Regions from separate parts of the Mesorhizobium sp. WSM3873 genome, predicted to be linked through region 1. Evidence: riboswitches for the same ligand, from Rfam matches in the RefSeq annotation. Region 1 holds a riboswitch; each other region holds the start of a gene.
What was found. A riboswitch is a leader RNA that binds a small molecule or an ion and turns the genes downstream of it on or off. The one in region 1 is predicted to bind thiamine pyrophosphate.
Positions count from the first base shown of each region.

Region 2: linked by a shared signal. The riboswitch ahead of thiB (thiamine ABC transporter substrate binding subunit) and the one ahead of thiC (phosphomethylpyrimidine synthase ThiC) in region 1 are both predicted to bind thiamine pyrophosphate.
Region 3: linked by a shared signal. The riboswitch ahead of thiC (phosphomethylpyrimidine synthase ThiC) and the one ahead of thiC (phosphomethylpyrimidine synthase ThiC) in region 1 are both predicted to bind thiamine pyrophosphate.

Region 1 covers NZ_LYTM01000012.1:268,834-278,776, reverse strand. Annotated here, with positions in the region: gene otnI (2-oxo-tetronate isomerase) at 1-21, shown strand, start outside; gene otnK (3-oxo-tetronate kinase) at 18-1,295, shown strand; gene A9K71_RS11225 (phasin) at 1,623-2,084, shown strand; gene A9K71_RS32020 (hypothetical protein) at 2,308-2,820, opposite strand; TPP riboswitch at 2,948-3,059, shown strand; gene thiC (phosphomethylpyrimidine synthase ThiC) at 3,172-4,992, shown strand; gene thiO (glycine oxidase ThiO) at 4,989-5,972, shown strand; gene thiS (sulfur carrier protein ThiS) at 5,956-6,153, shown strand; gene A9K71_RS11200 (thiazole synthase) at 6,157-6,930, shown strand; gene A9K71_RS11195 (thiamine phosphate synthase) at 6,927-7,532, shown strand; gene A9K71_RS11190 (hydroxymethylpyrimidine/phosphomethylpyrimidine kinase) at 7,523-8,272, shown strand; tRNA gene A9K71_RS11185 (tRNA-Ile) at 8,668-8,743, opposite strand; gene A9K71_RS11180 (SIMPL domain-containing protein) at 8,961-9,671, shown strand; gene A9K71_RS11175 (hypothetical protein) at 9,876-9,943, opposite strand, start outside.
Region 2 covers NZ_LYTM01000045.1:182,789-192,731, reverse strand. Annotated here, with positions in the region: gene A9K71_RS23865 (RNA polymerase factor sigma-32) at 301-1,164, shown strand; gene A9K71_RS23860 (caspase family protein) at 1,321-3,318, shown strand; gene A9K71_RS23855 (M48 family metalloprotease) at 3,397-4,839, opposite strand; gene thiQ (thiamine ABC transporter ATP-binding protein) at 5,047-5,808, opposite strand; gene thiP (thiamine/thiamine pyrophosphate ABC transporter permease) at 5,805-7,427, opposite strand; gene thiB (thiamine ABC transporter substrate binding subunit) at 7,644-8,651, opposite strand; TPP riboswitch at 8,694-8,809, opposite strand; gene A9K71_RS23835 (thiamine diphosphokinase) at 8,951-9,595, shown strand; gene A9K71_RS23830 (ABC-F family ATP-binding cassette domain-containing protein) at 9,597-9,943, shown strand, end outside.
Region 3 covers NZ_LYTM01000057.1:23,767-33,709, reverse strand. Annotated here, with positions in the region: gene A9K71_RS28670 (acyltransferase family protein) at 1-1,030, shown strand, start outside; gene A9K71_RS28665 (IS5 family transposase) at 1,098-1,784, shown strand; gene A9K71_RS28660 (hydroxymethylpyrimidine/phosphomethylpyrimidine kinase) at 1,771-2,556, opposite strand; gene A9K71_RS28655 (thiamine phosphate synthase) at 2,547-3,152, opposite strand; gene A9K71_RS28650 (thiazole synthase) at 3,149-3,922, opposite strand; gene thiS (sulfur carrier protein ThiS) at 3,925-4,122, opposite strand; gene thiO (glycine oxidase ThiO) at 4,058-5,092, opposite strand; gene thiC (phosphomethylpyrimidine synthase ThiC) at 5,089-6,924, opposite strand; TPP riboswitch at 7,028-7,144, opposite strand; gene A9K71_RS28630 (porin) at 7,335-8,492, opposite strand; gene A9K71_RS28625 (MFS transporter) at 9,271-9,943, opposite strand, start outside.

The sequences.
Region 1 (9,943 bases):
GGCATCGGAGTTTCGCCATGAGCCTCGCCCTCGGCGCAATTGCGGACGACTACACAGGCGCGTCCGACCTGGCCAACACGCTCGCCAAGGAAGGCCTGCGCACGGTTCAAACCATCGGCGTTCCGGCCGCAGGTCTCGATCTTCCCGAGGTCGACGCGGTTGTCGTCTCGCTCAAGATCCGTTCGGTTGCGGCAGCGCAGGCGGTGGAGCGCGCCCGCGCGGCCGACCAATGGCTGCGCGCCCGCGGGGCAGCGCATGTGATGTACAAGATCTGCTCGACCTTCGATTCCACCGATGCTGGCAATATCGGCCCGGTGCTGGACGCCTTGCGTCACGACGTGAACGAGAAATCGGTTTTGGTGACGCCGGCCTTTCCGGAAACCGGCCGAACCGTCTACCAGGGGAATCTTTTCGTCGGCGCGGTGCCGCTCAACGAGAGTCCGCTCAAGGATCACCCGCTCAATCCCATGCGCGATGCCAATCTGGTGCGCGTACTCGCCCGGCAGAGCATGGCAGCGGTCGGGTCGATCGACCTCGCGACGGTCGCGCGCGGCGCGGACGCGATCCTCGCGCGCAACGCGGCGATTTCCCAGGATGGGGCCGGAGCGGCGATCGTCGACGCCGTGTTCGAGAGCGATCTTGAAGCGATCGGCGCCGCAGCCTTGGCACAACGCCTGTCGGTCGGAGCGTCCGGCCTGGGATTGGGTCTCGCCCGCGGCCTGGTCGCCGCCGGCACCGCGCAGCGCCATCAACGGACGGTGCTGCGGGATCGGCCGGCCAAGGGGCCCGCGGCGTGCTTGGCCGGCAGCTGTTCGCGGGCGACCCTGACGCAGATTGCCCGCGCCGAAGAGACGATGCCGGTGCTGAGGCTCGATCCGGAAAGGTTGATGAGCGGAGCGGCGGAGACGCACCGTGCGCTCGCATGGGCGGCCGCCCGCTTGGCCGATGGCCCCGTCCTCATCGCCAGCAGTGGATCGCCCGAGGTGGTTTCGGCGCTGCAGGCGCGGCATGGACGTGACGCTGCCGGTCATGTGATCGAGCAGTCGCTGGCGACGATCGCCGAAGGTCTGGTCGAACTCGGCGTGCGCAGGTTGGTCGTGGCAGGCGGCGAGACGTCCGGCGCCGTCGTGGACCAGCTTGCCATTCCCGCCTTCGAGTTGGGCCCCGAAATCGCCGCGGGTGTCCCCGCGCTGCGCGCACTCGGCAGCCCGCACGGCGAGCTGCTGCTTGCCCTGAAGTCAGGCAATTTCGGTGGCGACCGTTTCTTCGCGGACGCCTTGGCCGTTTTGGCATGAGGAGTGACGGGGTCTTGGCTGTCCAAGGATAACTGAGAAGGTCGCGCCAGGGTCGAATGGCAGCGATGGACTGCGAAGAGGCCGCTCCTGCGCCATCAACCGAATGACTGATTTTTGGTCGAAGACGGTGATGCACAATCTCGCGCCCGGCGGACCTGCCGAATGACGGCAGCCGCTACGACCTGCACCGATCGCTGCCGGCAGCGCGCCGGCCGCCGCAGTGGTGCCCTCGAGCGACAATTCGCCCCTTCATAAATCCGTTGTGTCGATTTCGTAGATGAAACAGGGGGGCTTTGTGTAATGCCACTCTCTGGAAAAGGATGGAAAATGTCCAAGATCCCCGGCAAGACCGAAACGATCGACAACGCGGAATCCGCTACTTACGAGCCGTACCGGGTTACCGAGCAGGTTCGCGCTGTCGCCGAACAGGGCGTTGAGCAGGCGAAGGAAGCATTTTCCAAATTGGAATCGAACGCCGAGACGACTCAAAAGGCTCTTGAGTCGACCCTTGAGGTGGCCAAGACCACCCGCAACGAGGTGTCGCTGAAGACGATCGCAGCTCTGCGAGCCAATGCCGAAGCCGGCTTCGCTCACCTCGAAGCACTGGTTGCCGTGAAGTCGCCATCCGAGTTCTTCGAGTTGCAGGCCGCTTTCGTGAACAAACAGATCGACACTTCCGTCGAGCAGGCCAAGACCCTGCAGGCGGTGATGTTGAGAGCCACCGAAGACGTATCCAAGCCGATCAAGGATGCCTTCGAAAAGGCTTTGAAGAACCTCAAGGCCGCTTGACTGCTCAGGCAATCCGAGGCCGGAGGTCGCAGACCTCCTCTGCTCGTTACGACATCAAGACCGGCACCTTCGCGCCGGTCTTCTTCCATTCGGCCGGCGTCCTTTGCACGAACCTCATCCATCGGCCAAGCATCGCTTTTCCAAACAGTTGGCTACGGAAAGGCGCGCAGAGACGGAGACGAAGGCCCGAAATCGGGACGAGGACGCCGCTTTGGTCCTGTAGCTACTTGACCGTTGATCGTTGCAGCCCGGTGCCGGCGATTTCTCCGGGGCTGCTTTCGAAGTCGAAGAGCCTTTGGGTCGCAAGCGCCGCGGCGCCACGCGCCCAGGAATCGTCTGCCCAATCGGGTGCAATCGGCGGCGGGTCCCACATGGCATAACGCTTCAATGCATCGCGCATTGGCCCGAACAGATAGTCGCCAAAGGTCGCAATGGCGGTACGCTGATCCTGTCGGCGTTGAGCGGGACGCGGGACGAGAACAACCACAGCATTCGCGAACAGGCTCCCGGCAAGGCCCTTGCAGCCGTCGTGGGAACGCTGCAACTCGACCCTTACGGCTGCACAATAATCCGGTCCTGAACAAATCGAACCAGCGTCCGTAGACGCCGAACAGATGCTCTTCGAGGCGAAAAATGCGTTCTTCAACCCGCCGCCACAAGGGATCGCAAAAGCGTTTCCTTGGCGGATGACAAGTGGGTCCGGCTGCCAGTTCCAGCGCGCAAGATCGTGGCTCAATGGGCGTCGATGTAAGTCAGATGCTCGATCAAAGCTGCGTGGTTGCGCTGCTTCTCGTCGCCCTTGTTCGAGGCTGGAGAAGTCATGAAATCGAGTTGACAGGATAGCGTCGCATCGTCCAACCTGCGCCCCTCACCAGGGGAGTCCCGGCAAGGGGCTGAGATACTGCTATCGCGCGCAGTGACCCGTTGAACCTGATCCAGTTCATACTGGCGTAGGGACGGTGCGAGGCTTCGCGGGTCGGCAATCCGGCTTCGGCATTCGGGCAGTGCCCGCATCCTAAGCGAAGCGTCACTTCCTCCTCATCGCGTGGACTGGGTCTCCGTTGCACTCGAGCAAGGAGGCTCACTCATGAATGCCCACACCCCGACCGTCACCGTCGGCGAATTGTCCGCTTCGAAGAAGGTCCACAAACCCGGTCAGCTTCACCCGGAGCTGCGGGTGCCGATGCGCGAGATCTCGGTCCACTCGAGCGCCGGCGAGCCGCCGGTCACTGTCTACGACTCGTCCGGTCCCTACACGGACGCCACGGTGAAAACCGACATCGAGCGTGGCTTGCCACGGCTGCGCGAGGCATGGATCGAGGCGCGCGGAGACGTGGGGCGCTACGAGGGCCGCACGATCAAGCCGGAAGACAACGGCTTCGTCTCAGCCGATCGCCTGACGCCGGAATTCCCGGTTCGCAACAGACCGTTGCGCGCGGCCGGCGGCCGCGCTGTCACACAGCTCGCCTATGCGCGCGCCGGCATCATCACGCCTGAGATGGAGTTCGTCGCCATCCGCGAGAACCTCGGCCGTGAGCAGTTGCGTTCGAAACTTCAACGCGATGGCCAAAGCTTCGGCGCCGCGATCCCTGACTTCGTCACGCCGGAATTCGTGCGCGACGAGGTGGCGCGCGGCCGCGCCATCATCCCGTCCAACATTAACCACCCGGAAAGCGAGCCGATGATCATCGGCCGCAATTTCCTGGTCAAGATCAACGCCAATATCGGCAACTCCGCCGTCACCTCGTCGATGGCCGAGGAGGTCGAGAAGATGGTGTGGGCGATCCGCTGGGGCGCCGACACGGTGATGGACCTCTCGACCGGACGCAACATCCACAACATCCGCGAATGGATCGTGCGCAATTCGCCGGTGCCGATCGGCACGGTGCCGATCTACCAGGCGCTGGAGAAGGTCGGCGGCGTCGCCGAGGAACTGACCTGGGAGGTGTTCCGCGACACCCTCATCGAGCAGGCCGAGCAGGGCGTGGACTATTTCACGATCCATGCCGGCGTGCGCCTGCCCTATATCCCGCTCACCGTCGATCGCGTCACCGGCATCGTGTCGCGCGGCGGCTCGATCATGGCCAAGTGGTGCCTGCATCACCACAAGGAGAGTTTTCTCTACGAGCATTTCGAGGATATCTGCGACATCGCCCGGTCCTATGACGTGGCGTTCTCGCTCGGCGACGGCCTTCGCCCCGGCTCGATCGCCGACGCCAATGACGCGGCCCAGTTCGCCGAACTGGAAACGCTGGGCGAACTCACCAAGATCGCCTGGGCCAAGGACTGCCAGGTGATGATCGAAGGGCCCGGCCACGTGCCGATGCACAAGATCAAGCAGAACATGGACAAGCAGCTCGCGGTCTGTGGCGAAGCGCCGTTCTACACGCTCGGGCCGCTCACCACCGACATCGCGCCGGGCTATGACCACATCACATCGGGCATCGGCGCGGCGATGATCGGCTGGTTCGGAACGTCGATGCTCTGCTACGTCACGCCGAAGGAGCATCTCGGCCTGCCCGACCGCGATGACGTCAAGACCGGCGTCATTACCTACAAGATCGCCGCCCACGCCGCCGACCTCGCCAAGGGCCATCCGGCCGCCCAGGTCAGGGACGACGCGCTGTCGCGGGCGCGCTTCGAGTTCCGGTGGGAGGACCAGTTCAACCTCTCGCTCGATCCCGAGACGGCGCGCGCCTTCCACGACGAAACCCTGCCCAAGGAGGCGCACAAGGTGGCGCATTTCTGCTCCATGTGCGGTCCTAAATTCTGCTCGATGCGGATCTCGCACGACATCCGCGCGGAAGCGCAGAAGGAAGGGCTCGCGGCCATGGCTGCGAAGTACCGCGACGGCGGCGATCTCTACATGCCGGTCGACAGCACCTCCGAGCGCACGGACACGCCATGAAGGTGCTCGTTCGCGGCGCTGGCGTCGCCGGATTGACGCTCGCGCACGAGCTGGCAACGCGCGGCGCCGATGTGACCGTGGTCGAGAAACGCCTCGAGATCGCTGGCAATGCCTCCTGGCAGGCCGGCGGCATGCTCGCGCCCTGGTGCGAGCGCGAGAACGCCGAAGAGACCGTGCTGACGCTCGGACGCGGCGCAGCCGACTGGTGGGACGCCGCCTTGCCCGGTCATGTCGCGCGCCGCGGCACGCTGGTGCTGGCGTCTGCCCGCGATGCCGGCGAACTCGACCGCTTCGGCCGCCGCACGTCCGGCTTCAGACAGCTCGGTGCCGGTGAAATCGCGGTTCTCGAACCGGCCCTCGAAGGCCGGTTCGGCCGTGGGCTGTACTTCGCTGAGGAAGCGCATCTCGACCCACGGACGGCTCTGCTTTCCCTGCGCGACAAGCTGCGCGGGATGGGCGCGCGCGTCGAGTTCGGCCGCAACTCGGCGCCGGCATCTCAGGATATCGAGGTGGACTGCACCGGCAGCGGTGACAGGCGACCGGAACTGCGCGGCGTGCGCGGCGAGATGCTGATCCTGCGAACGCACGAGATCTCGCTGGCCCGCCCGGTGCGGTTGCTGCATCCGCGCGTCTCCGTCTATGTCGTGCCCCGCGCGGAAAACCTGTTCATGGTCGGCGCGACGATGATCGAGTGCGATGCCGAAGGCCCGATCACCGCGCGCTCGACCATGGAGCTGCTCGGCGCCGCCTATGCGCTGCATCCGGCCTTCGGCGAAGCCGAGCTGGTCGAAACCGGTGTTGGCGTGCGTCCCGCATTCGTCGACAACTTGCCTCGCGTCGAGCGCGACGGGAGGAATATTCGCATCAACGGCCTCTACCGCCACGGCTTCCTGCTCGCGCCGGCCATGGCGCGGCAGGCAGCCGACCTCATCCTGGGAAATCCTGGAGCAAAGGAGTTTGCCCTTGAAGCTCACCGTTAACGGCCAAGCCCATGAAGTCGCGGCCGAAACGCTTGCCGCGCTGCTCCGCGAACTTGACTTCCAGGGCAGCTGGCTCGCCACCGCGCTGAACGGTGACGTCGTGCCAGCCGGGGAGCGCGACCGCTGCCGGCTCGCCGATGGCGACCGCATCGAAATCCTCTCACCGATGAAAGGAGGCTGATCCATGCTCGAGTTCTATGGACAGAAACTCGCGTCCCGCCTTCTGCTGGGCACCGCGCTTTACCCCTCGCCTGCCGTCATGGCGGAGGCGGTGAAAGCGTCCGGCACGGAGATCGTCACGGTGTCGCTCCGCCGCGAAACATCGGGCGGCAAAGCCGGCGGCCAGTTCTGGTCGCTGGTCCAGTCGCTCGGCGTTCGCGTGCTGCCCAACACCGCCGGCTGCCACTCGGTGGTGGAAGCGGTCACCACGGCGCGGATGGCGCGCGAGGTGTTCGGCACCGACTGGATCAAGCTGGAAGTGATCGGCAACCACGATACGCTGCAGCCCGACGTCTTCGGATTGGTCGAAGCCGCAAGGATCCTTGCCTCCGAAGGCTTCGACGTGTTTCCCTATACGACCGACGACCTCATGGTTGCCGAGCGCCTGCTCGACGCCGGCTGCAGGCTCTTGATGCCCTGGTGCGCGCCGATCGGCTCCGCCCGCGGGCCGCAGAACCCCGATGCGCTGCGAAGCCTGCGCGGCCACTTCCCCGGCATTCCGCTGATCGTCGATGCCGGCATCGGCCGGCCCTCGCATGCCGCGGCCGTGATGGAGTTCGGCTACGACGCGGTGTTGCTCAACACGGCCGTCGCCAGGGCAGGCGATCCCGCCGCCATGGCCGCGGCCTTCGGCAAGGCGGTCGAGGCCGGCCGGGACGCCTATTGCGCCGGCCTGCTCGAGCCGCGCGACATGGCCGTTCCCTCCACCCCCGTCATCGGCATGGCAGCATTCTCATGAAGCTCGATCCGTTTTACCTGATCGTCGATTCCGCCGCTTGGATCGAACGTCTGGTGCCGCTCGGCGTGAAGCTGGTGCAGCTGCGCACTAAGGACCAGGACGAAGCTTCGCTGCGCCGAGAAATTCGCGCCTCGAAGGCAGTCTGTGACCGCCACGGCTGCCAGTTCATCGTCAACGACTACTGGCGCCTTGCGATCGAGGAAGATTGCGATTTCGTTCACCTCGGCCAGGAAGATCTGGCGGAGGCTGATGTGAAGGCGATCCGCAGGGCGGGCGTGAGGCTGGGCCTCAGCACTCACGACGGCGCCGAACTCGAAACCGCGCTCCAAGCCGAGCCGGACTATGTCGCGCTCGGACCGATCTACCCGACCATTCTCAAGGCGATGAAATGGGATCCGCAGGGGCTGGACCGCATTGCCGCCTGGAAGCAGCGCGTCGGCGAACTTCCGCTTGTGGCCATCGGCGGGCTCACCGTCGAGCGCGTAGCCGGTGTCTTCGCGCACGGCGCCCAAAGTGCGGCGGTCGTCACCGACATCACCCGCAACACGCACCCCGAGGCGCGGACGGCTGAATGGCTGGCGGCGACAGCCCAATGGCGTTGACGCCGCATGTGCTGATCGTCGCCGGCTGCGATTCAAGTGGCGGCGCCGGAACAGCCCGAGACGTCGAGACCGTATCCGCCTTTGGGCTGCGCAGTTGCCTCGCCGTCACGGCCGTGACCGTCCAGACGCACTCGGCCGTCGAACACATCGAGCAGATGCCGCCGCAGCTTATCGTCGCCCAAATGTGCGCTGCCTTTGCTGCCAATCCGGTCGCAGCCGTCAAGATCGGCATGCTGGGGACGGCGGCAGCCATTGAGGCGGTCGGCTCTGTCCTGGCGGCCCATCCGAAGGTGCCGGTGGTCCTCGACCCTGTGCTTGCCTCGACCTCGGGACGCGTGTTGCTGGAGGACGATGCCGTCGACGTGTTGCGCCGTGATCTGATGCCGCTCTGCCGGCTCGTGACCCCCAACCTGATTGAGCTCGCAAGGTTGGTGGGATCAGAACCTGCGACGGACGAAGAAGGCGCTTGCGTTCAAGGCGAGGACCTGTCGGCGACGGTGCGGACCGCCGTGCTCGTCAAGGGCGGGCACGCGCACGGAGATCACGCGAATGACCTTCTCATGCAGCCGGACCGTCGCGCCGTTCGGGTCGAAGCGCCTCGCGTCCATGCGGGGATGCGTGGCACCGGCTGCGTGCTGTCCAGCGCCATCGCCGCATCGTTAGCTCAAGGTCTGTCGTTGGAGGCGGCGGTACGGGGCGCCAAGGCCTATGTTCTTGAACTCCTTCGTGGGGCGCGATGACGTTGAACGGGCGAGCGCAATGCGCATCTTGACCGATTCCCAGGAGGTCAGAGGCGCATGCCCTCCAGGTCCGAGCCGGCGATCTAACAAACCTTGGAGGTCAATGGCATCAAGGCTAGCGTCTGCTATTCACCTCACTTCATAAGATGCCGCCCCAACAATCTGGAGCAGCGGCCGGAAGCGAACGGTCACAAGTGGCGGCCCGAGTTTGGCCTCCAGCATGGGCATGCAGCGGCAGTGTAGGCTTGTGTCGTCCGGGCAATGGTGGTTAGTCGCTCGATGGTGCTGCGCCTCCAACTTGACGGGAGCAAACGCGGGGTCGCCTTTTGCCCAGCCCGTCAACAGGCCCGGAAGTTCTGGCCTCGCTCAATTTTCATTAACAAAATCAAAGGTAATGGTGGGCCCGGAGGGACTCGAACCCCCAACCAAGCGGTTATGAGCCGCCGGCTCTAACCATTGAGCTACAGGCCCCACGCGGGCTGGCTTAGTGTTTTTCGCCGCCCGGCACAAGGCTTTCGAAAGCGCTGGCGGCAAATGCCAAAATCAGCTCATATTCGCTTCGTACAGCGGCGTGCGCGCCCATCAGGCGCGTGAACTGGTCCGGACTGCCCGCAACCCCCGGAATCGATGCTTTTTCGAGCCGGGCAGAGGTGGCGGGATACCGGATCGCAGATTTCGAGGAGTTTTCATGACCAGATATCTTTTGCCTGTCGCGCTCGCTGCCGCGATCGCGTTTCCGGCGCTGGCAGGCGCCGCCGACACCCAGCCGCCTCCGCGCATTGTCGTCTCGGGCGAAGGCGAAGCGACTGTCGCGCCTGACATGGCGATCCTGACGCTCAGCGTCATGCGTGAGGCAAAGACCGCGCGCGCCGCGCTCGATGCCAACAATGATGCCATGGCGGCCGTGATCGCGGCGATGAAATCGGCCGGCATTGCCGATCGCGACCTGCAGACAGCCGGCATCCAGATCAATCCGCGCTACAATTACACCAACAAGGCGGACGGCAGCCAGGAAGCCGAGCTCGTTGCCTACCAGGTGACGAACACACTGTCGGTGCGCGTGCGCGACGTCGACAAGACCGGCGACATCCTCGACAAGGCGGTGTCGCTCGGGGTCAACCAGGGCGGCGGCATCGCCTTCACCAACGATGATCCGAAGGCCACCATCACCGAGGCGCGCAAGAAGGCGGTGGCCGACGCGCTCGCCAAGGCCAAGACGCTCGCCGCGGCCGCCGGCGTCAACCTTGGCAAGGTGATCGAGATCACCGACCAGAACGTCGCGCCGGCGCCGATGCCGCTGAACGCCAAGGCTTTCGATGCCGCCCGCGCCGCCGTGCCGGTGCAGGCCGGCGAGAATTCCTACACCGTCCAGGTGACCGTCACGTTCGAGCTGAAATAGCCCGCCCGCTTCTGCTAATCGGACAAAACTAAACCCCGGAGGACAATCCTCCGGGGTTTATCTGAGCCGCGCTTCAGCACTGGCCGAAGGGGCTCCACTCACAGGTGACGTCGGCGAGAGTCATCCTGCTCCCGACCTCGCAGAAGGTCAGCTGGTCCTGCAGAGGATCATGCCAAGCCGGTCCTCGCAGGCTCCAGAAAAGCCTCAGCGATAGATGATCGGGCAGCCACGCTCGTTGGCGAAGACCACCACCACGCGGTCGCCATACTGAC
Region 2 (9,943 bases), on a different contig from region 1:
TGATCCCGTTTTGACCGGTGCCCCGGCGCATGGTGAGAGCCGCAAACTGGCAGATGGAAGCTCAAGAAATAAGGAACCAGATTTCAAAAATCGACCGTTCCAGAAATCCAGTTCTCAACACCAGCGAAAAATCCGCCAAGCCAAGCCTCACGGATCGATAACAGAAACGTTTTCGGCAGGCATATGCATCCGCCGGCACTACGGAACCATTCGCGCTTCTGGCACGTTGCTGGCTGTTGTAGGGCGCTGCGACGTCATTTCAACCGTCATCCAGTGCAACGACCGCCAAAAGGAGCCGGCATGATCGAGGATGTGGCAGGACGGACACTGGTCCGGGCGGCAATGAAGGCTCCCTATCTCGAGCGCGACGAGGAGCATCTCCTGGCCATACGCTGGAGGGAAAAAAAGGATCAGGACGCGCTGCATCTGATCACCGTCGCCCATATGCGGCTGGTGATTTCGATGGCTTCCAAATTCCGCCACTACGGTTTGCCGCTCGGCGACCTCATTCAGGAAGGCCATGTCGGCCTGCTGGAGGCGGCTGCCCGCTTCGAGCCCGCCCGCGAAGTGCGTTTCTCCACCTATGCCACCTGGTGGATCCGCGCCTCGATGCAGGACTATATCCTGCGCAACTGGTCGATCGTGCGCGGCGGCACCAGTTCCGCGCAGAAGGCGCTGTTCTTCAATCTGAGGCGGCTGCGCGCGCGCCTTGCCAACGGCGCCGAGCCGCTCTCCAATGCCTCGCTTTACCGCGAGGTTTCGGCCGCGCTCGGCGTGCCGGAAGCCGACGTGGCGATGATGGATTCGCGTCTTTCGGCCCCCGACAGCTCGCTCAACACCCCGCTTGCCGACGAGAACGGCGCCGCCGAGCGGATGGATTTCCTGGTCTCGGAGGATCCGCTTCCCGACGAGGTCGTCGGCGAAACTATCGACGTCGAGCGCCGCGCGGTCTGGCTGAAGAGCGCGCTCGGCGCGCTCAATGCGCGCGAGCTGCGCATCATCGAGGAGCGCCGCCTGAGCGACGACGGCGCCACCCTGGAATCGCTTGGCGAGGCGCTCGGCATCTCCAAGGAACGCGTCCGCCAGATCGAAGCCCGCGCCATGGAAAAGCTGCGGGCGGCGCTGGTGAAGCAGAACCCCGAATTCCTGGCGGAAGCCGCCTGAAAGCCGAGGCAGCGACTCGAAGTCGTCAGGAGGCCATCAGTCAGCCATCCCGGCGGCTTTTCTGCATCCATAGCCATGGATTGTGAATTCTTTAACAGACCCTCGCGGCGTAAACTGTCTTCCTGACTGCACAACTTTAGCGGATGGGGGTTTGCCATGCTGCGATGCTGCGCGTTCCTTGCAGCCCTGGTTCTCGTGTGCTTCACCGCGTTCGAGGCTCGCGCCGATCGAAGGGTTGCCTTGGTCATCGGCAATGCCGAATACCGAAATATTCCGGCTCTCAAAAACCCGGACAAAGATGCTCAGGACGTCGCGAACACGTTCCGGCTGGCCGGCTTCGACGTGTTCGTCGCAAAGGACTTGACCAAGCTTCAGTTCGAGGAGCGGTTCCGCAACTATCTCGCCGCGGCGGACGGTGCGGATCTGGCCGTCGTCTACTATTCCGGCCACGGTTTTCAGATCGGCGGCGAGAATTTCCTGATCCCCGTCGACGCGTCGCTGAAGGATGCCGCCGACATCGAGGTCCAGGCGATCAAGCTTGACGACGTGCTGGAGCAATTGCGTTCGAAAGCGAAGATCCAGGTGATCATCCTCGACGCCTGCCGCAACAATCCGTTCCCCCGCCAGGATTACTGGCTGAGGGACCAGCTGATCGTCGCTGGCGACGCCGGCCTTGCGCAGGTGAAGAGCTCACTGAACACGCTGATTGCCTTCGCCACCGAGCCAGGCGCGGTCGCCTATGACGGGCGCGGTGCCCTCAGCCCGTTCTCATCTGCCTTTTCGCGCCACGCGTTGGCGCCCAACCAGGAAATCCGCACGGTGATGGCGGCGGTTCGCCGCGACGTGGTCAAAGCCACCAACGGCAAGCAGGTTCCGTGGGAGAATTCCTCGCTGGTCGACGAGGTGGTGCTGATGCGCCACGATGACGCCGGGGGTCAGGAGGTCACGGCCAAGCAGAAGCAGCCGGATCCGGAGAGCGGCATCCACCTCACCGGCGCCGCCGAGGCGATCGAAAATCGCGATATCAGCATCCCGGTTGGCGTCGGTCCGGTTCCGCTGAAGCTCGATTTCCCGAGCAACGACCCCGCGGTGCGCCTGAAGCTTGCAAGCTATCCGGCAACGGGAACGCTGTCGCTGCCGGACCGGACCCTGTCTCCGGATTCCAGCCTGATGGCCGGTGAAGTCGATAATTTGCGTTACGAGCCGCAGATCGGCTCGGCTACTCCGGTCCAGATTGGCTTCCAAATCCGCGGCGGCAACGCGTCCAAGGCAGCGATGATGAAGCTGTCGCCAAGCGTCGACCCCTGCGACCAAGCGGCGGGCGCACCGCTCGACCTGCAGGGCGTCGCGTCCGGCCGTTTGCAGAACGAGATCGCCGGCGAGGCCGCTGAGGCCTGCCAGGCGGCGGTGAAGGCCTACCCCGACGTCGCTCGGTTTCGCTACGAGCTTGGGCGGGCGCTGCTGGCGTCCGGCAAGGTCGACGAGGCCAGGAAAGCTATCCAGGAAGCTGCCGACAGGGGGCACGTCCGCGCCATGTTCGAGCTCGGCCATATCGCTTCGTCCGGAATAGGACCGGCCGCGGACTCCGCGAAAGCGATCAGCTTCTATTCAGAAGCATCCGACAAGGGAGACCCCTATGCGATGGCCGCTTGGGGGCGAGCCTTGTTCAATGGTGTCGACGTCGAGCAGAATACCGACAAGGGATTGGACCTGCTGCTCAAGGCGGCGGCCATGGGGCACGTCAACGCGATGAACGATCTCGCCGTGATCTTCAAGGATGGCCGCAACGGCGTGCCCGCCGACGAGGCCCGCGCCTTGGCTTTCCTCAAAGCCGGCATCGCGCGGCAAGAGGCATATTCGATGAGCATTCTCGGCCTTCCCGCGCGCAGCACCTTAACGGTCGCAGTGTGCAAGCCCAAGGTCGTGACGAAAATAGTCACCAAGGTAAAGGTTGTCCGCACACCCGCGCCGAAGACGCCGACGGTGACAGTCCCGACAGTGGTCAAACCACCTCAGACCGATACCGGACCGGCGCCCTGGCGCGGCAGTAGCGGCGATCATTCGGGGTCCGGCGGCGGCCAAAGTGGTGAGGGCAGCGGGGGCAGCACCGGCGGCCAGAGCAGCCCTGAAGGCGGCAGCAGTGGCGGGCTCTGATTGCTGCGGCAGCCGCGCGCCCGCCGAATAGAAGCGCGCGGCTGATTCGTTGCGGAAGCACTTGCGCGGATGCCGACCCTACTTGTCGGTGACGATCTTGACCTTGTCGCCGGCCGACACATTCGCGCCCGGCGACATTGCGTTGAGCACCCGGAACAGGTCGAGCTTGCGGTCGACGCCCACCATCTGAGCGGCAAGCGTGCCCATGTTCTGGCCGGGCTGCACAGTGACAACCCGGATATGCAGCGGCTTGAGCGCCGCCTTCTCGGCCGCGCTCAACGTGCGGAAGGAGCCGCTGACGGAGCGCGCGACAGGCTCCAGCGCGGTGCTGGCCGAGGGTGCCGCAGTCAGCAGCCGGTAGACCTGTCCGCCGGCCCGGATGACCGCGATGTCGAACTGCCACCCTTGCGCGCTGGCATGCGCCATCGCCGCCTCGTTGCCGTTGACCGTTTCCTGGCGCACGCTGGCATCGTCCAGTCCGGCGACCCAGCCGCTGCGGATATAGTCGGTGAGCGACACCGACTTGTCGATCGCCACGCCATCGAAGCGGATGGCGATATCGCCCGGACCGGTCGCGGTCACCGCGGCCGCCGAATTGTCGATGACGAAACCCTCGGGCACTGAGAACGACACGCCAAGGCCGGGATGCAGGAAGGTCTGGCCGCGCACATAGCCCTCTTCCGGCGTGTCGCCGTAGAGCAGCCCGTCTATGCCGGCGAGAAAGGCATCGCGGTCGCGCGTGCCGACGCCGGGCGGTCCGAAGTTGCGGGCGAGTCGCTGCGCCAGCTCGATGCGCTGCGGCGTGTTGGGATGCGTGGCCAGGAAGTCGAGGCTGGCATCCGTGGCGCCGCTGACCGAGCGGAAATCGGTATAGGCCGACATCGACTGCAGGAAGCGGCCGGCCGCATAGGGGTCATAGCCCGCTTCGCCGATCGACTTGATGCCGATCGCGTCGGCCTGCAGTTCCTGGTTGCGCGAAAACTGCGCAAGCCTCAGCTTGCCGCGGATGAGAGCGGCCTTGGCGGTCGGGCTGTCGCCGAGCACATCGGAGACGACCTTGGTCGCCAAGCCTTCCTCGGCCTCGAGCTGCTGCCGCTGCAACCCGTGATTGGCGGTGACGTGGCCCATCTCATGCGCGATGACGGCCGCAAGCTCGGAGGAGTCATTTGCCAGCGCCAAAAGTCCGCGCGTGACATAGAGATAGCCGCCCGGCAGCGCGAAGGCGTTGACGTTGGGCGAGTTGAGGATGGTGATGCGATAGGTCTGGGTCGGATTGGCCGAGACCACCGTCAGATTGCCGACGACCTTGGCCACCATGCGCTCGAGCTTCGGATCGGAATATTCGCCGCCATAGGTGGCGAGAATCCGCGGATGCTGCGCTTTGGCCATTTCGGCCAGCCTGGCGTTGGCGACGACATTGTCGACGGTGATCGGCTTGTCGGAGGGCTGGAAGCCGGACTCCTGCACGTCCGGCGGCGTGAACATCTGGCAGCTCGCCAGCGCCACGGCAAAGCCGGCCATCGCGAAAAATCGCGCCAGCGGCTTAGTCCATACTCTCTCGATGCCGGCCGTCAGATCGGCTTCCTTTCGTAATCTTTCGGCAAATCACGGCCCACTCGGACCAGCATGGCCGGACCTAGCCACACTCCCCCGGACAAGGCAAGCAAACGCCTGATCACCCGCGACCGGTTTGGCCGTAAATTATGTCCGCTTCCGGGCAATGTGTTGTCATCCGGCAACGCTGCCGCCTCGATCGCCGATATAGCGCCGGAAGGCCTCCGGTCCAGCACCGTCGAAGAAATCGGCGGCCGACCCTCTTGCCGCGACCCTGCCCTCGTCGACGAACGCGATCCGCTGGCCGATGCGGCGCGCGTCCTGCGGCTGGTGCGTGACGAAAAGCACGGTCATCTGTCGCTCGGCGTGGATGCCGGCCATGAGATCGAGCATGTCTTCGCGCAGCGCCGGGCCGAGCGAGGCGAAAGGCTCGTCGAGCAGAAGCACCGGACGGTCCCGTATGAGCACCCGCGCCAGCGCGACGCGCTGCCGCTCGCCGCCGGAAAGCTCGCGCGGCAGCCGCTTTTCCTTGCCGGCGAGACCGACACGCCCCAGCGCTTCCGCGACCGCGCGGTGGTCGTCGGCCGTGAGCTTGAGCGATGGCGAGCGGCCAAGCCCGACATTGCCCTCGACCGAAAGATGGGCGAACAGGTTGTTTTCCTGGAACACCATCGACACCGGCCGCGCCGAGGGCGGCGCATTGTCGACATCGATCCCGCCGATCAGCACCTTGCCAGCATTGGGTGATTCGAAGCCGGCCACCAGATTGAGCAGCGTCGACTTGCCTGAACCGCTCGGCCCCATGATGGCGGTGATCCTGCCGGCGGCGAATTCGACATCGAACCGGAAGGATGCCTCGCCATAGCTGAAGGATACGCCGTCCAACGTGACGGCCAGGCCCTTTGTGGCCGCGATGCCATTATTATCCCTCGTCATGCCTTTGCCTCCCGTCCCAGCCAGTCGGCGGCGACAACCAGCATCAGGCAGACGAGGCCGAGCAGCAAGGCCAGCCCCGCGGCGTCGGCGGTCCGGTAGCTGCCCATGCGCGCGAGTAGAAGATAGGGCAAGGTCTGGACCGAATCGCTGCCGAACAGCGCGATCACGCCGAGATCGCCGAGCGACAGCGCCATGGCGAACGCAAAGCCGGTGGCCAAGGGCCGCCGCAGCGACGGCCAGTCGACCAGCCGCAGCCGGTTCCAGCCGGAAATGCCGAGCGCCAGGCAGAGTCGCTCGTGGCGCTCGCTCGCCGCGTCATAGGCAGGGCGGACGGCGCGAATGGCAAATGGCATCGCCATCACCGCATTGACCGCGACGACCATGACAGGTGCGATGGCGAACACATCGGTGATGTTGCGCAGAGCCAGGAACCAGCCGGCGCCGATCACGATCGGCGGCACGACCAGCACGAAACCGGCGCCGGTGTCGGCGGCGTGTTCGAGCAGCGACATGGCGCCGCCCGCGCGGCGCCGCAGGGCCAGTGCGCGTCGGGCGGCAATCAGCGACAGCGACAGCATCACGCAAAGCAGCGCCGAGAGAAAGGAGAGCCCGGCGCTGGTGAGCGTCGCCCGACGCACGGCGTCCTCGCCGGCCAGCCGCCCAAGATCCGCCTCCAGCCCGGCGAGCACGGTCGCCGCCATCGGTCCGGCGACGAACAGCAGCGCAAGCACGATCAGGCCGGCATTCAACACGGCCTCGGTGGTGCTGGCCGCAAGGTAGCGGCGTGGCGCTACCGGCAGATTCGTATCGCCGGCCGTGTTGGCGCCGAGTCGCGTCAGCATGGCGACCACGACGAAGGTCAGCACGATCTGCAGAAACGTTAGTGTCACGGCCCGCGCGGGATCGAAATCGAAGCGCAGCGCCTGGTAGATCGCGACCTCCAGCGTCGTCGCCGCCGGCCCGCCGCCCAGCGTCAGCACGATGGTGAAGGAGGTGATGCACAGCATGAAGACCAGCCCGGCGACCCCAGGCAGCGCCGTGCGCAGCGCCGGCCATTCGATCAGCCGGAAGGCCGACCGAGCGTCCATACCGAGCTGGCTCGCCAGCCGCCACTGGTCGGCCGGCACGGTGCCGAGCGCCTCGAGGAACAGCCGCGTGGCCAATGGCAGGTTGAAGAAGACATGCGCGACCAGGATGCCGGAGAGGCCGTAAATGCCCGGCCATTCCCCACCGCCGAACGTGCCGAGGATGCCGGCAAAATAACCGGCATGGCCGTAAAGCGCCAACACGCCGAGCGCGGCGACGATGGCCGGCAGCGCCAGCGGCACCGTGAACAACTGCAGGATCAGGCGACGTCCGGGAAAGTTGGTGTGCCTGGACAGGGCGCGGCCGACGAACACTGCCGGCAAGACCGAAAGCAATGTCGACAGCAGCGCCTGCCAAAGCGTGAAGCGGGCGACGCGGAGCAGATAGCTGTCGAAGGCCGCGGCAGCGCTGGACGGACCGCTTGCGCCTTCGAGGATGAGGCCGGCGAAGGCGCCGCCGATGAGCAAAGTAATGGCGACAAGGGCGATGATGCCGGCGGTGATGCGAGGGTCAGGGCGCGGCGTGGATTGCACGCTGCACCACGTTGGCTCGAGCTAGCGAACGCCGCGTTCCGTCGCGCCCCCCTCTGTCTTGCCGGACATCTCCCTCTCTAGGAGGGAGATTGGCAGCTTTGCCGCTCTTCCTACATCGTCGGCGGCTAGCGAAATCACCGATGACCGCGAATTTCCCCCTTTGCGGGGGAGGTGGCCGGCCGGACAGAGGCGGGTGCTCAAGCGCCATCCTGCGTCCTACTTGCTCATCGCCGCCAGCCATTCATCCACCCAGGCCTTGCGGTTGGCCGCCACCTCGTCCGGGCTGAACAGCAGGGTTTTGGTCGGCTTCACCAGCTTTTCGAAGGCCGGGTTGAGCGGCTTGTCGGTCTTGCCCGCCGGGAACATCCAGTTGGTCTCCGGGATGATGTCCTGGAACTTGGGCCCGGTCATGAAGGCTATGAATTTTTCCGCCAGCGGGTTCTTCGCGCCGGTTTTGGTGATGCCGGCGACCTCGATCTGCAGATATTCGCCCTCCTCGAAGGACGCCGCCTGATAGCGCTCGGTGTTCTCGGCCACCATGTGGTAGGCCGGCGAGGTGGTATAGGAGAGAACCATCGGCGCCTCGCCCTTGGTGAACAGACCATAGGCCTCGCTCCAGCCCGGCGTCACGGTCAGCACCTTCGGCTTCAGCTTGGCCCAGGCTTCCGGCGCCTTGTCGCCATAGACCGACTTGACCCACAGCAGCAGCCCGAGGCCCGGCGTCGAAGTGCGCGGATCCTGGATGATGATCTTGTCGGGGCCGGCGCCCTCGACCAGTTCCTTCAAGCTCTTCGGCGGGGTCTTCAGCTTTTCGGTGTCGTAGACGACGGCGAAATAGCCGTAGTCGAAAGGCACGAAGGTGTCGTCTTTCCAGCCGCCGGGCACATTCAAATCGGCCACCGCGCCATGCCGCGCGAATAGGCCGCTCGCCTTGGCATCCGCGGTCAGGTTGGTATCGAGGCCGAGCACGACATCAGCCTTGGTGCCGGCGCCCTCCAGCTTGACGCGGTTGAGCAGCGCCACGCCGTCGGCAACCGAGACGAAGTCGAGATCGCAGCCGCATTCGGCCTCGAATTCCTTCTTCACCGCGGGCCCGGGACCCCAGTCGGCGGTGAAGCTTTCGTAGGTGTAGACGGTAAGCTTGTCTTTAGCCTCGGCAGGTCCGCCTGCCAAAAGCGAAACAAGGCCGACTGCAAGAACAATGTTGGACAATAACGAGCGCATCGGCGCCTCCTTCGTTCGCGTTAAAGGAATTGAGGCGTCGGATGGTCCGAAACGTCTAATCCCTCCGCCGGTACAAACCGGATCAGGTTCAGCGGGTTGGCTTTCGTTGCCTCTCAGCCGGTTCGCAAAATCAGCGTCCGGCACCCCGTTAGAGCGTTTCGAGACATAGGCCCGGCCGATGCGGCGCGCAAGCGGAAGTTTCCTGGGCATCCATCAGGGTTCACCGCGGTAGCGAAGTGCGATTCCGTTTGGACGCGCCCGCTTCCGTTTCGTTGGCCGGGCTGGTAAGGGCGACGGCCATGGGCACATTCACCATCCTGCTTGGCGGCGATCTCGTCCGCACGCCTCGGCTCGATCGCCAGATCGAAGGCTCCCGCATCATCGCCGCCGATGCCGGTATCGGCCATGCCGATATGCTTGGCCTGCTGCCGGAGCTCTGGGTCGGAGATTTCGACTCGGTGCCGGCGAGCCTGCCGGAGAATCTGGCCGCCGTGCCGCGCAAGATTTTCCCGACCGAGAAGGATATGACCGACGGCGAGCTCGCCATTGCCGAGGCGCTGGCGCGCGGCGCCACCAGCCTGGTGCTGGCCGGCGCCTTCGGCGGCAAGCGCGCCGATCATGCCTTTCTGCATTTGGCTCTAAGCGTGCGGCTGGCCGAGGCGGGCACGACCGTGCTGCTGACCAGCGGCGCCCAGGAGGGCGTGCCCATCCTGCCGGGCAAAGCCGGCTTCGACTACGCCGACGGCACGCTGTTCTCGGTGCTCGGCTTCTCCGACCTCGCCGGCCTGACGGTCTCAGGCGCCAAATGGCCGCTGGACGGTGTCGAGGTGGCGTTCGGCTCCTCGCTTACCATATCAAATGAGGTCAAGGGCCGGCTCCATATCGCGCTCGAGCGTGGCCGGGCGCTGCTGCTCGCCCACCCCTATCCTCTTCCCGAAAGCTGACATGGCCCCGCCTCTTCTCAATCTGGATGGCATAAAACTGACTTTTGGCGGCACGCCGCTGCTCGACGGCGCGGTACTGAGCGCCTCCGCCGGCGAGAAGATCGCGCTTGTCGGCCGCAACGGTTCGGGCAAGTCGACGCTGCTCAAGATCGTCGCGGGGCTGATCGAACCGCAGGACGGCGAAGTATTCCGCCAGCCCTCGGCAACGGTGCGCTACCTGCCGCAAATGCCCGATATGGATGGCTTCGCCAGCGTGCGCGCCTATGTCGAAGCCGGCCTCGGGCCGGCCGACGACCCGCATCGCGCCACTTATCTGATGGAGCATCTCGGCCTGACCGGCGAGGAGCG
Region 3 (9,943 bases), on a different contig from region 1:
TCCCCCGCTTGCGATCTATGCGGCGGTTGCCTTCTCAGTTGTAGCAAGCTTGGTTCTTCACCGTTTCGTGGAAAAGCCGTTTCGGCAGGGATTCTTCGCATCTCGTGGACGGATGGCGTCAGGACTCCTTGCCGCAACGGTTCTTCTCGGCTTCGCATCGTCAGTCGGCATTGGCGCAGCTGAAAGTGGGGTTGGCTTTTCCGAGAGCCGACGGATCAATTACGGCCTGGCAAGGGAATGTGATTTCACATCTGGATCGCCTCCCCAGGCCATTCCAGGGGCCTGCCAGACGACGGACAGGCCCGAATTGCTGGTCTGGGGCGATTCATTTGCCATGGCGCTGGTTCCCGGCTTGGCCAAGACGATCGGAGAGGCCGGCCTGGCTCAACTCACAATGAGCGGGTGCTTCCCCGCCATCGGCGTTGCTGCGTTCAAGCGCATAGCGTCTCCCTCCTTCGCCGAGGACTGTATTCGCTTCAATGACAGTGTTTTGGGTATCCTGAAAAAGCGGCCGGAGATAAAGACCGTTGTCATTTCGAGCCCATTTGACGCCCCGGACTCCAAAGACTTCATGCTGCTTAAGAGGCGTGACCAGACATTCACGGAAGTTGACACTTCGGTAGATGGAGCCGTTGACGGTATCAAGTCTCTCATTGAGGCCGTTCGCGCTTTGGGCAGGCGAGTGGTCGTACTTGCTCCCCCGCCAGTCGCAGGCTTCGATATCGGCGACTGCCTTGAGCGAAAGGGGAGAGGAAATCTTTTGCTGGGGCGGCACAGTGATTGCCAAATCTATGTCACTGATTATCGCCGGATGCGATCTCGCACTCTTGAACTCTTGAACCAAGTGGCTGTGAAATCGGACGTAGAGGTTGTCTCTTACCACGACTTTCTGTGCGACGACACAAAATGCAGAACCGAGATTGACGGCAAATCCCTCTACCGAGACAGCGGCCACCTTTCCTCTGAAGGATCAGAGATCATAGCTCAAAAGACAAGACTTGCTGAGAGGCTGGTCAGAGCTGCTCGTTAGGGTCAGGACCCATTAATTTGTTGTTTTGATATCTGTTGGGTGATTCAAGGTGGCAGGAGGTGCTGCCTTGAGTGATTTGCTGATGTTGACGCCGGAGCAGATGCGCCGGATCGAGCCCTATTTTCCTTTGTCGCACGGTGTGCCGCGTGTAGATGACCGCCGGGTGCTGAGCGGCATACTGTTCGTGATCCGCAATGGCCTTCGCTGGCGAGATGTCCCTTCCGACTATGGTCCGCACAAGACCATCTACAACCGCTTCATCTGCTGGAGTCGGCTGGGTGTGTTCAACCGCATCCTGGCGGAACTGGCCGCGCAGGGTGGCAAAACGGACAATCTGATGATCGATGCCACCCATCTCAAAGTGCATCGCGCTGCCGCCTGTGACGGCAACGGACGTCCCCGGCTGCTGCATCTGAGCGAAGGTCAGGCCAATGATCACAAGACTGCGGCAGCAGTGATCGAGGATTTGCCCGGCGCCAACGTCCTGCTGGCCGATCGGGCCTACAGTTCAGCGGCCTTCCGCCAGGCGCTCGTCGAGCGCGGCATCACGCCTTGTATCCCACCCCATGCCAAGCATCGTGTTCAGCACAGCTACGATCCTGTCCTATACCGACAACGCCACAGGGTCGAGAACATGTTCGCACGCCTCAAAGACTGGCGACTCATCCGCACCAGATACGAGCGATGTGCTCACACCTTCCTGTCGGCGATCGCCTTCGCTGCAGCCTTCATCTTCTGGATCAATGAGTCCTGACCCTAGCTGGCACGGTGGCCGCCCTCGTCTGCAGCTTCTCGAAAACAAACAGCTTGCCTTCGCGCACACTATCTTCAAGCGGCTTCGCCTTCGCCAGATGCGCCGCCACCGCGCTGGCCAGCATGCACCCTGTTCCCCGCATCGACGCGACAAGGCGCGGTGCGTCGAAACGGATTGGTTCCTGATCGGAGCGCAACAAAATGTCAGTTGATCGCGGTCCGAAAGCGTGGCCGCCCTTGATCAGCACGGCCTGGGGCTTGGCGGCCAGCAGTCTTTGTCCTTGTTCCAGCACGCCGTCCTCGCCCGCTGCCGGTTCGGTGCCAACAAGCAGCGCCAGCTCGATGAGGTTGGGGGTGACCAGGCGGCAAAGCGGCATCAGATCACGCTCCATGACGCTGATGGCATTGGCGTCCAGCAGCGCCCGGCCCGAGGTCGAGGCCAGCACCGGGTCGAGCACCGCCGGCACGTGATGATTCTCGCGCAGCACGGCGGCTACGGCAGCCACTGTCCCGCCCGTCGCCAGCATGCCGATCTTGACGGCCGCCACGTGGTTGGCCTGCAGCGCGGCGCGCATCTGGCCGGCCACCAGGCTTGGCGACGAACAGTGTATCTCCGCAACGCCCTCGTGCGTCTGCACCGTCAGCGCGGTGACGGCCAGGCAGGTGCGCACGCCAATGGAACAGATCGTCTCGATATCCCGGGCAAGTCCGGCACCCCCGCTTGGGTCCGATCCAGCAACGACAAGGACGTGCGGTTCCCGTCTCAGCGCCATCGCTCCGTCCTTGCGATCCATTCCCGTGTCCGCGTCTCGGGATCGGAATTCAAAGTTATGTCGGTGACCACCGCGGCGCTATCGGCGCCAGCTGCAAAAACACCGTCGAGCCGGTCAGCATTGAGGCCGCCGATGGCGATCAGGGGGATCGGCGCGACCTGGCGCTTCCATTCGCCGATCCGTTCAAGGCCTTGCGGTGCCCATATCATTGCCTTCAGGATGGTGGGGTAGACGGGGCCTAGCGCAACATAGTCGGGCCCGGCGGCCATCGCCGTTTCCAGTTCGGCATGATCATGCGTACTGAGCCCGAGCCTAATGCCGGCTGCGCGTATCGCCAAGAGGTCGGCGCTGTGCAGGTCCTCCTGACCGAGATGGACGAAGTCGCAGCCCTCCTCGATCGCCAGCCGCCAATGGTCGTTGACGATGAGCTGGCAATCGTGTCGGGCGCACAAGGCTTTTGCGTTGCGGATTTCCACACGCAGCCTGTCCTCGTCCACGTCCTTGATGCGGAGCTGCACCAGCCTGACGCCGAGCGGCACCAGGCGCCCGATCCAGGCGGCGCTGTCGACGATCAGGTAGAAGGGATCGAGCTTCATGAGAAAACAGCCCTGCCGAATGTCGGCGTCGATGGCATAGCGACCTCGCGCGGCTCGAGCATTCCCGTGCGGAACGCCTCATGGCCGGCTTCCACCGCCTTGCCGAATGCGCGCGCCATGCCGACCGGGTCGGCAGCCTTGGCGACCGCCGTATTGAGCAGCACCGCATCGAAGCCGAGTTCCATCACGGTCACGGCATGTGATGGCCGGCCCAATCCCGCGTCGACGATCAATGGAGCGTCGGGGAAATGCCCGCGCATCGAGCGCAGCGCCGGGATGTTGACTGGCCCCAGCGCCGAACCGATGGGCGCGCACCACGGCATCAGGACCTTGCAGCCCGCCTCAAGCAGCCGTTCGGCGACGACGAGGTCGTCGGTGGTGTAGGGGAATACCGAAAAGCCGTCCTCATTGAGGATGCGCGCCGCCTCGACCAGGCCGAACACATCCGGCTGCAGCGTGTCGTGGTTGCCGATCACTTCGAGCTTGATCCAGTTCGTGCCGAACACTTCGCGTGCCATCTTCGCGGTCGTGACCGCTTCCTTGACGGAATGGCAGCCGGCGGTGTTGGGCAAGATTTTCGTGCCAAGCGCGCTGATCAGCGCCCAGAATTTCTCGCCGGCCTTGCCGCCCGCCATCTCCCGCCGCAAGGAGACGGTCACCACCGATGTGCCCGACGCCTTGACCGCATCGGCAAGGATGGCTGGCGACGGATATTGCGCCGTTCCGAGAAGCAGGCGAGAGGTAAGCGTCGTCCCGAAAAGCTCCAGCATCGCTAGCCTCCCTGCATGGGCGAGAGGATTTCGATCCGGTCGCCGTCGCTTAAATGGAATTCCACCCGATGGGCTTTGTGCACGAGGTCGCTGTTGACGGCCGTTGCGAGCCAATCGCCCTCATAGTCGAGCGCCTCAAGCAGCGCCGCCAGGGTTGTCGCCGTAATCTCGAGCGCTTCGCCGTTGACGATCAGTTTCATGTGTAAACTCCACGGGTTCGTCGTGACTGAAGAGAAATTCGGCTGCTTGCCGCGCCATGGCGGGCGCAAGGAGAAAGCCATGGCGATAAAGCCCGTTGATCGTGACGGTGCCTCCGCTCGTTTCGACGCGCGGCAGATTGTCGGGAAAAGCCGGTCGGACCCCGACACCGGTTTGAAGGATCTCGGCCTCGCCAAACGCCGGATGGAGCGCGCAGGCCGCGCCGAGCAACTCCATCGTCGAACGGACCGTGATGGGTCCCCCGGACTGGCACTCGATCATCGTCGCGCCAACCTTGAAATGGTGGTCGGCGCGCGGCACGACGTAGAGCGGAAAGCGCGGATGAAGCAGCCGGACTGGGCGTGACAGCGAGACATCAGACGTGCGCAGGATCAGCATCTCGCCACGAACGCCACGCAGCCGGTCGTCGTCCGTCGCCATTCCCGTGCAGGCGATCCGGCGATCGAAACCGGAAATGTGCCGGGCATCGGCGCCGAAGCGAAATTGGACGCCCATCGCCGCGAGCCTGTCATGAAGTGCCGCCATCGTTTGGCGCGGGTCGAGATGGGCTTCATCGGGGAAGAGCAATCCGCGGCGAAAGCGGCCAGCGAGGTCGGGCTCCAGCAACGCGATCTCGTCTTGATCGAAGCGCCGATGACCCGACGTGCGGCTGGCGAACCGGTCGAATTCGCCCGCATCGCGCGGTGCGGCCACGACCAGCGTTCCGGCCCGCGTCACCTGGCCTGGCGTCGCCGTATCCCACCAGTCGGCGGCATCGCGTCCGAGATCGAGCACCGCCTGCTCGGCGCTTTCGCGCTCGCACCATGGCGCCAGCATGCCGCCGGCGAACCACGACGCATTGCCGCCGAGGGCATGTCTTGTCTCGGCAACCGTCACCGCCGCGCCGCGCGTGGCGAGCTCGAAGGCTGCGGTGAGGCCGGCGACGCCGGCCCCTTTGACCAGCACCCTCATGATGGCTCATGCGCCTCCGGCATGAGCGGTGCGCCGGCCTCGCCCGCCGGCACATAGAGATCGCCGCCCTCGCGATATTTCGCCGCCATCGCCGCCATGCCCTCTTTCTGTGCCTCGGCGCGGATGTCGTGGGAGATGCGCATGGAGCAGAATTTCGGCCCGCACATCGAGCAGAAATGCGCCACCTTATGCGCTTCCTTGGGCAAGGTCTCGTCGTGGAACGCGCGCGCCGTCTCGGGATCGAGCGAGAGGTTGAACTGGTCCTCCCACCGGAACTCGAAACGAGCCCTCGACAGCGCGTCGTCCCTGACCTGGGCGGCCGGATGGCCCTTGGCGAGGTCGGCGGCATGCGCGGCGATCTTGTAGGTGATGACGCCCGTCTTGACGTCATCGCGGTCGGGCAGGCCGAGATGCTCCTTCGGCGTGACGTAGCAGAGCATCGCCGTTCCGAACCAGCCGATCATCGCCGCGCCGATGCCCGATGTGATGTGGTCATAGCCGGGCGCGATGTCGGTGGTGAGCGGCCCAAGCGTGTAGAACGGCGCCTCGCCACAAACCGCGAGCTGCTTGTCCATGTTCTGCTTGATCTTGTGCATCGGCACGTGGCCGGGCCCTTCGATCATCACCTGGCAGTCCTTGGCCCAGGCGATCTTGGTGAGCTCTCCGAGCGTTTCCAGTTCGGCGAACTGGGCCGCGTCATTGGCATCGGCGATCGAGCCGGGGCGAAGGCCGTCGCCGAGCGAGAACGCCACGTCATAGGCCCGGGCGATGTCGCAGATCTCCTCGAAATGCTCGTAGAGAAAACTCTCCTTGTGGTGATGCAAGCACCACTTGGCCATGATCGAGCCGCCGCGCGACACGATCCCGGTGACGCGGTCGACGGTGAGCGGGATATAGGGCAGGCGCACGCCGGCATGGATGGTGAAATAGTCCACGCCCTGCTCGGCCTGCTCGATGAGGGTGTCGCGGAACACCTCCCAGGTCAGTTCCTCGGCTACGCCGCCGACCTTCTCCAGCGCCTGGTAGATCGGCACCGTGCCGATCGGAACCGGCGAATTGCGCACGATCCATTCACGGATGTTGTGGATGTTGCGCCCGGTCGAGAGGTCCATCACCGTGTCGGCGCCCCAGCGAATCGCCCACACCATCTTCTCGACCTCCTCGGCCATCGACGACGTGACGGCGGAATTGCCGATATTGGCGTTGATCTTCACCAGGAAATTGCGGCCGATGATCATCGGCTCGCTTTCCGGGTGGTTGATGTTGGCTGGAATGATGGCCCGTCCGCGCGCCACCTCGTCACGCACGAATTCCGGGGTGACGAAGTCGGGGATCGCGGCGCCGAAGGCCTCGCCATCGCGCTCGAGCTTGCCGCTCAGCATTTCGCGGCCGAGGTTTTCGCGGATGGCGACGAACTCCATTTCAGGCGTGATGATGCCGGCGCGCGCATAGGCAAGCTGCGTCACGGCCTTGCCGGACTTCGCTCGCAGCGGCCGGTTGCGGATCGGAAATTCCGGCGTCAGCCGCTCGCCGGTCGCAAAGCCGTTGTCTTCCGGCCGCACGTGACGGCGGTCATAGGCCTCGACGTCGCCGCGAGCCAGGATCCATTCCTGGCGTAGGCGGGCAAGGCCCATTTCGATGCAGGTTTCAACAGCCGGGTCGGTGTAGGGGCCGGACGGATCGTAAACGGTGACGGGCGGCTCGCCGGCCGTCGGATGGACGGAGATCTCGCGCATCGGCACCCTGATTTGCGGGTGGACACTGCCTTGCTTGTGGATCTTGCGTGAGGCGGGCAGCGGTTCCGTCGACACGGTTGGGGTAAGGGCATTCATCTTGAGGCTCCTTTGCTCATGCATTGGAGACCCAGTTCTGTGCCGGAAGGATGAAAAGACGCTTTGGTCGCCCTGCCGAAACAGGACCTCGGGCATAGACTCCCGCAAAGCGCTTGCACCGTCCCTACGCCAGTATGAACTGGATCAGGTTCAACGGGTCACTGCGCCGCGAAAGCCAGCAGTATCTCAGCCCCTTGCCGGGACTCCCCTGGTGAATGCCTCAGATTGGACGGGCGGGCCCTATCTTGTCAAGCGAAGTGAAGAGGATTGCGCTCTATAGCCGCTCCTGCAGGTTGGCCATTTCAGTCATGACCGAACAACCGTGAGCAAAACGGTGACAGATTGCGCTCGGCACCTCGGTTGATGATCGGGACTGGTCAAGCAATCGACCACCGAGAGATTTTCATCCATTAGAATGAGCGTTGGAAACTGAGGATGCCGCCGACGCTGTCTTTTTTGTCAGCCTTCGTCGAATTCACGTTCGAAGGGTCGACCATGCCGATGCCGAAATTGTCGTAGTGGTCGTAGTCGATTTCGGCCGTCGCCGTGAAACCGGCAACGAGCGTGTAGACGACGTTTGCGGCCACACCATAGTTCTTGAACTGACCGCCCGAGACCTGAAGGTTGAATGAAGTTTTCTCGTCGAGTGTGTAAGTGGAGCCGGCCCAGAAAGCCCAGTTGCCGCTCCAAGTTTTGTAGAAGCCGCGACTGTGAGCGGCGATTGCATTGGTTGGGTCATCGTTGGGGATGCCAATGGAGCCATAGCCCAACATTCCGAATAGCGACAGGTCATCTGTGACATTGATATCGACGCGGACCTTGCCGGCTAAAGCATCGTAGTTGCTGTCACGAGCGATTACGCCGGTGATCGCGCCCCAGCCCTGCGTCTGTTTTACGCCGAAGACGACGTGCGGAACATGGCTGTCGATAGTACCGACTACACCCGCCCCTTGTTCAAGTGAAACCAGAGCCGAAAAGCCATTACCGGCATCGAAGTAATACTGGGCCACGTTGGTATCGAAGTCGCCGTATGGAACGAGGGCGTTATTGAGGACGTTCCCGGCGTAGCCTGTAAACGTGTCGAAGGCCGACCCGTCCTTACCAACTCGGAGGCCACCAAGCTGGATCCAGGCGGAAGTCAACTTGACGCCGCTGTTGAAGCCATAGTTCTGAGGACTGTCCGGACCCGAATAAGCGTTGCGGTTGCCGAAATTCACGCGGTTTTCAGTATAGGTCTTCAGTGCGCCGAGTTCGGTCTCTTGGCGCGTCCAAGTTTTGAACGTGAAACGCGTGTTGTTTCGCCAGGTGCCCTGAGCCTCGCCAGTTCTCACATCGGTGGTCCTTGCCCCGTCATACGATCGGACATCGCCGAGGCCGACATCATAACGGATGTAGCCGCCGATGCGCAGGCAGGTCTCGGTGTCGGGGATATGGAAGTAGCCCGAACCGTAGACGTCGCAAATCTTGACGTATTCGGTCGGGTCCGGTGCGGAGACTTCGTCCGCCGCGCGAGCGACGGAAACGGAGATCAGGGCCGCAACTGAGCGAAGAAGGCTGCTTACGTTCATTCGGGCTCTCCATTCAAAGCTTGAAAGGCGGAATCATCAAGATGAGTTCCCGTGTAACGTTGAAACGCCTCAAGCGATAGTGTCGAACGTTTCTATGTGTAAAGAGGAATGTGCTCAAAGGCTTATACAATAAACAGATGTTCTTTGCCGTTCACTGTCTGTATAACGGGTGAGCATAATGGACCTGTGCCAGGCTCGGAGGAAGGCAAAACGCTTATTGCCCAGCAAACTCATTCATTTAGGATTCAGCACTTCTGAACGAATTGCCATTATTTATCTCTGCGATTTGTGGGTTGCGCGTCGGCGTTCGATGCACAGCAGCAAGCGACGTGCCATACAGAGAGGTAGCTCGCGCCGACACCTAAATGCCCGGCGCAACTTCGTCGCGCTCTCTTCTTTTTTGTTTTGGGGGTCAGGCAGAGCACGAAAAGCAGACGTTTCGGGCCGCTTCGTATGTTCGATATGTGACACTTTGGTTCGATACCGTCAGCATTTGTTCGCTGTGAAGCCTCGGGTCGAGATACCTTCGGCGCCGCCGCTCGGTATGTCAGGCGGGAGCCCGGTGCCGCATACATCCGGGTAGTGCCAAGCACGGGCCGTTCCGTCTTGCAGCGGCACAGACGAATTCTCGGCGCAATTGTTCACACCCCGTGCGACTCACTTGGCGCCACTGCGGAGTCGCATTAGCCTCGCCTGCTGGCGATGCGGCCTTCGCGCCGCTTGAAGTCGACCGGCGCGGCAAGTCCCAATGCACGATGCGATTGCCTTCGTGATCACGTCACCTCGGAGGACGAGAAACGATTGTTGAGGCATGGGTACGAGCTGCCTCGGTCGTTCGTTCAATCGAAAGCACTGTGATCGGAGGACGCTCTCCATCATGCAGCGCCAGGAGACGCTGGCCGACTTCCTTATCCGCTGCCGTGAGCCGATGATTCAGGCGAAGAAAGTCCATCCAGGTTGGCGTGCGGAATGTCTCTGTCCAAATCGAAGGCGTTTGAAGATTGCGCTGGAGTGTCCAGTTTCGCGCACCGGCACGGCTCTGAACATGGCGCCTTGCGCGCATGTAGCCCAGAAAGGTCTCGATATTCTCCTCGGATATAAGGTACTCGACCTTGACCACTATGGGGCCACTCCTGGGCTTCAACTCGAGTGCCAGCTCCGGCGGGTGAAAATCCGAACTCTCCTGATCCGTTTCTTCCCATGGACGAACCGGCAACAGTATTCCCGCCGCCGCAACGAGCAACAGAGCGCCCGCGGCACCCTCCAAAGCCCAGCCTAAGGAGTAGTTCTGTGCGACAGTACCCCAGATCCAGCTGCCGGCCGCCATCCCGCCTGCGCTCAAGGCGTAGTAGATCGACAGTGTGCGCCCAACGACCCACCTTGGGCTTGCCAGCTGCACCGAAACGTCAATGCCCGTCCATGTGATAAGCCAACCCGCGCCACCGAGTGCC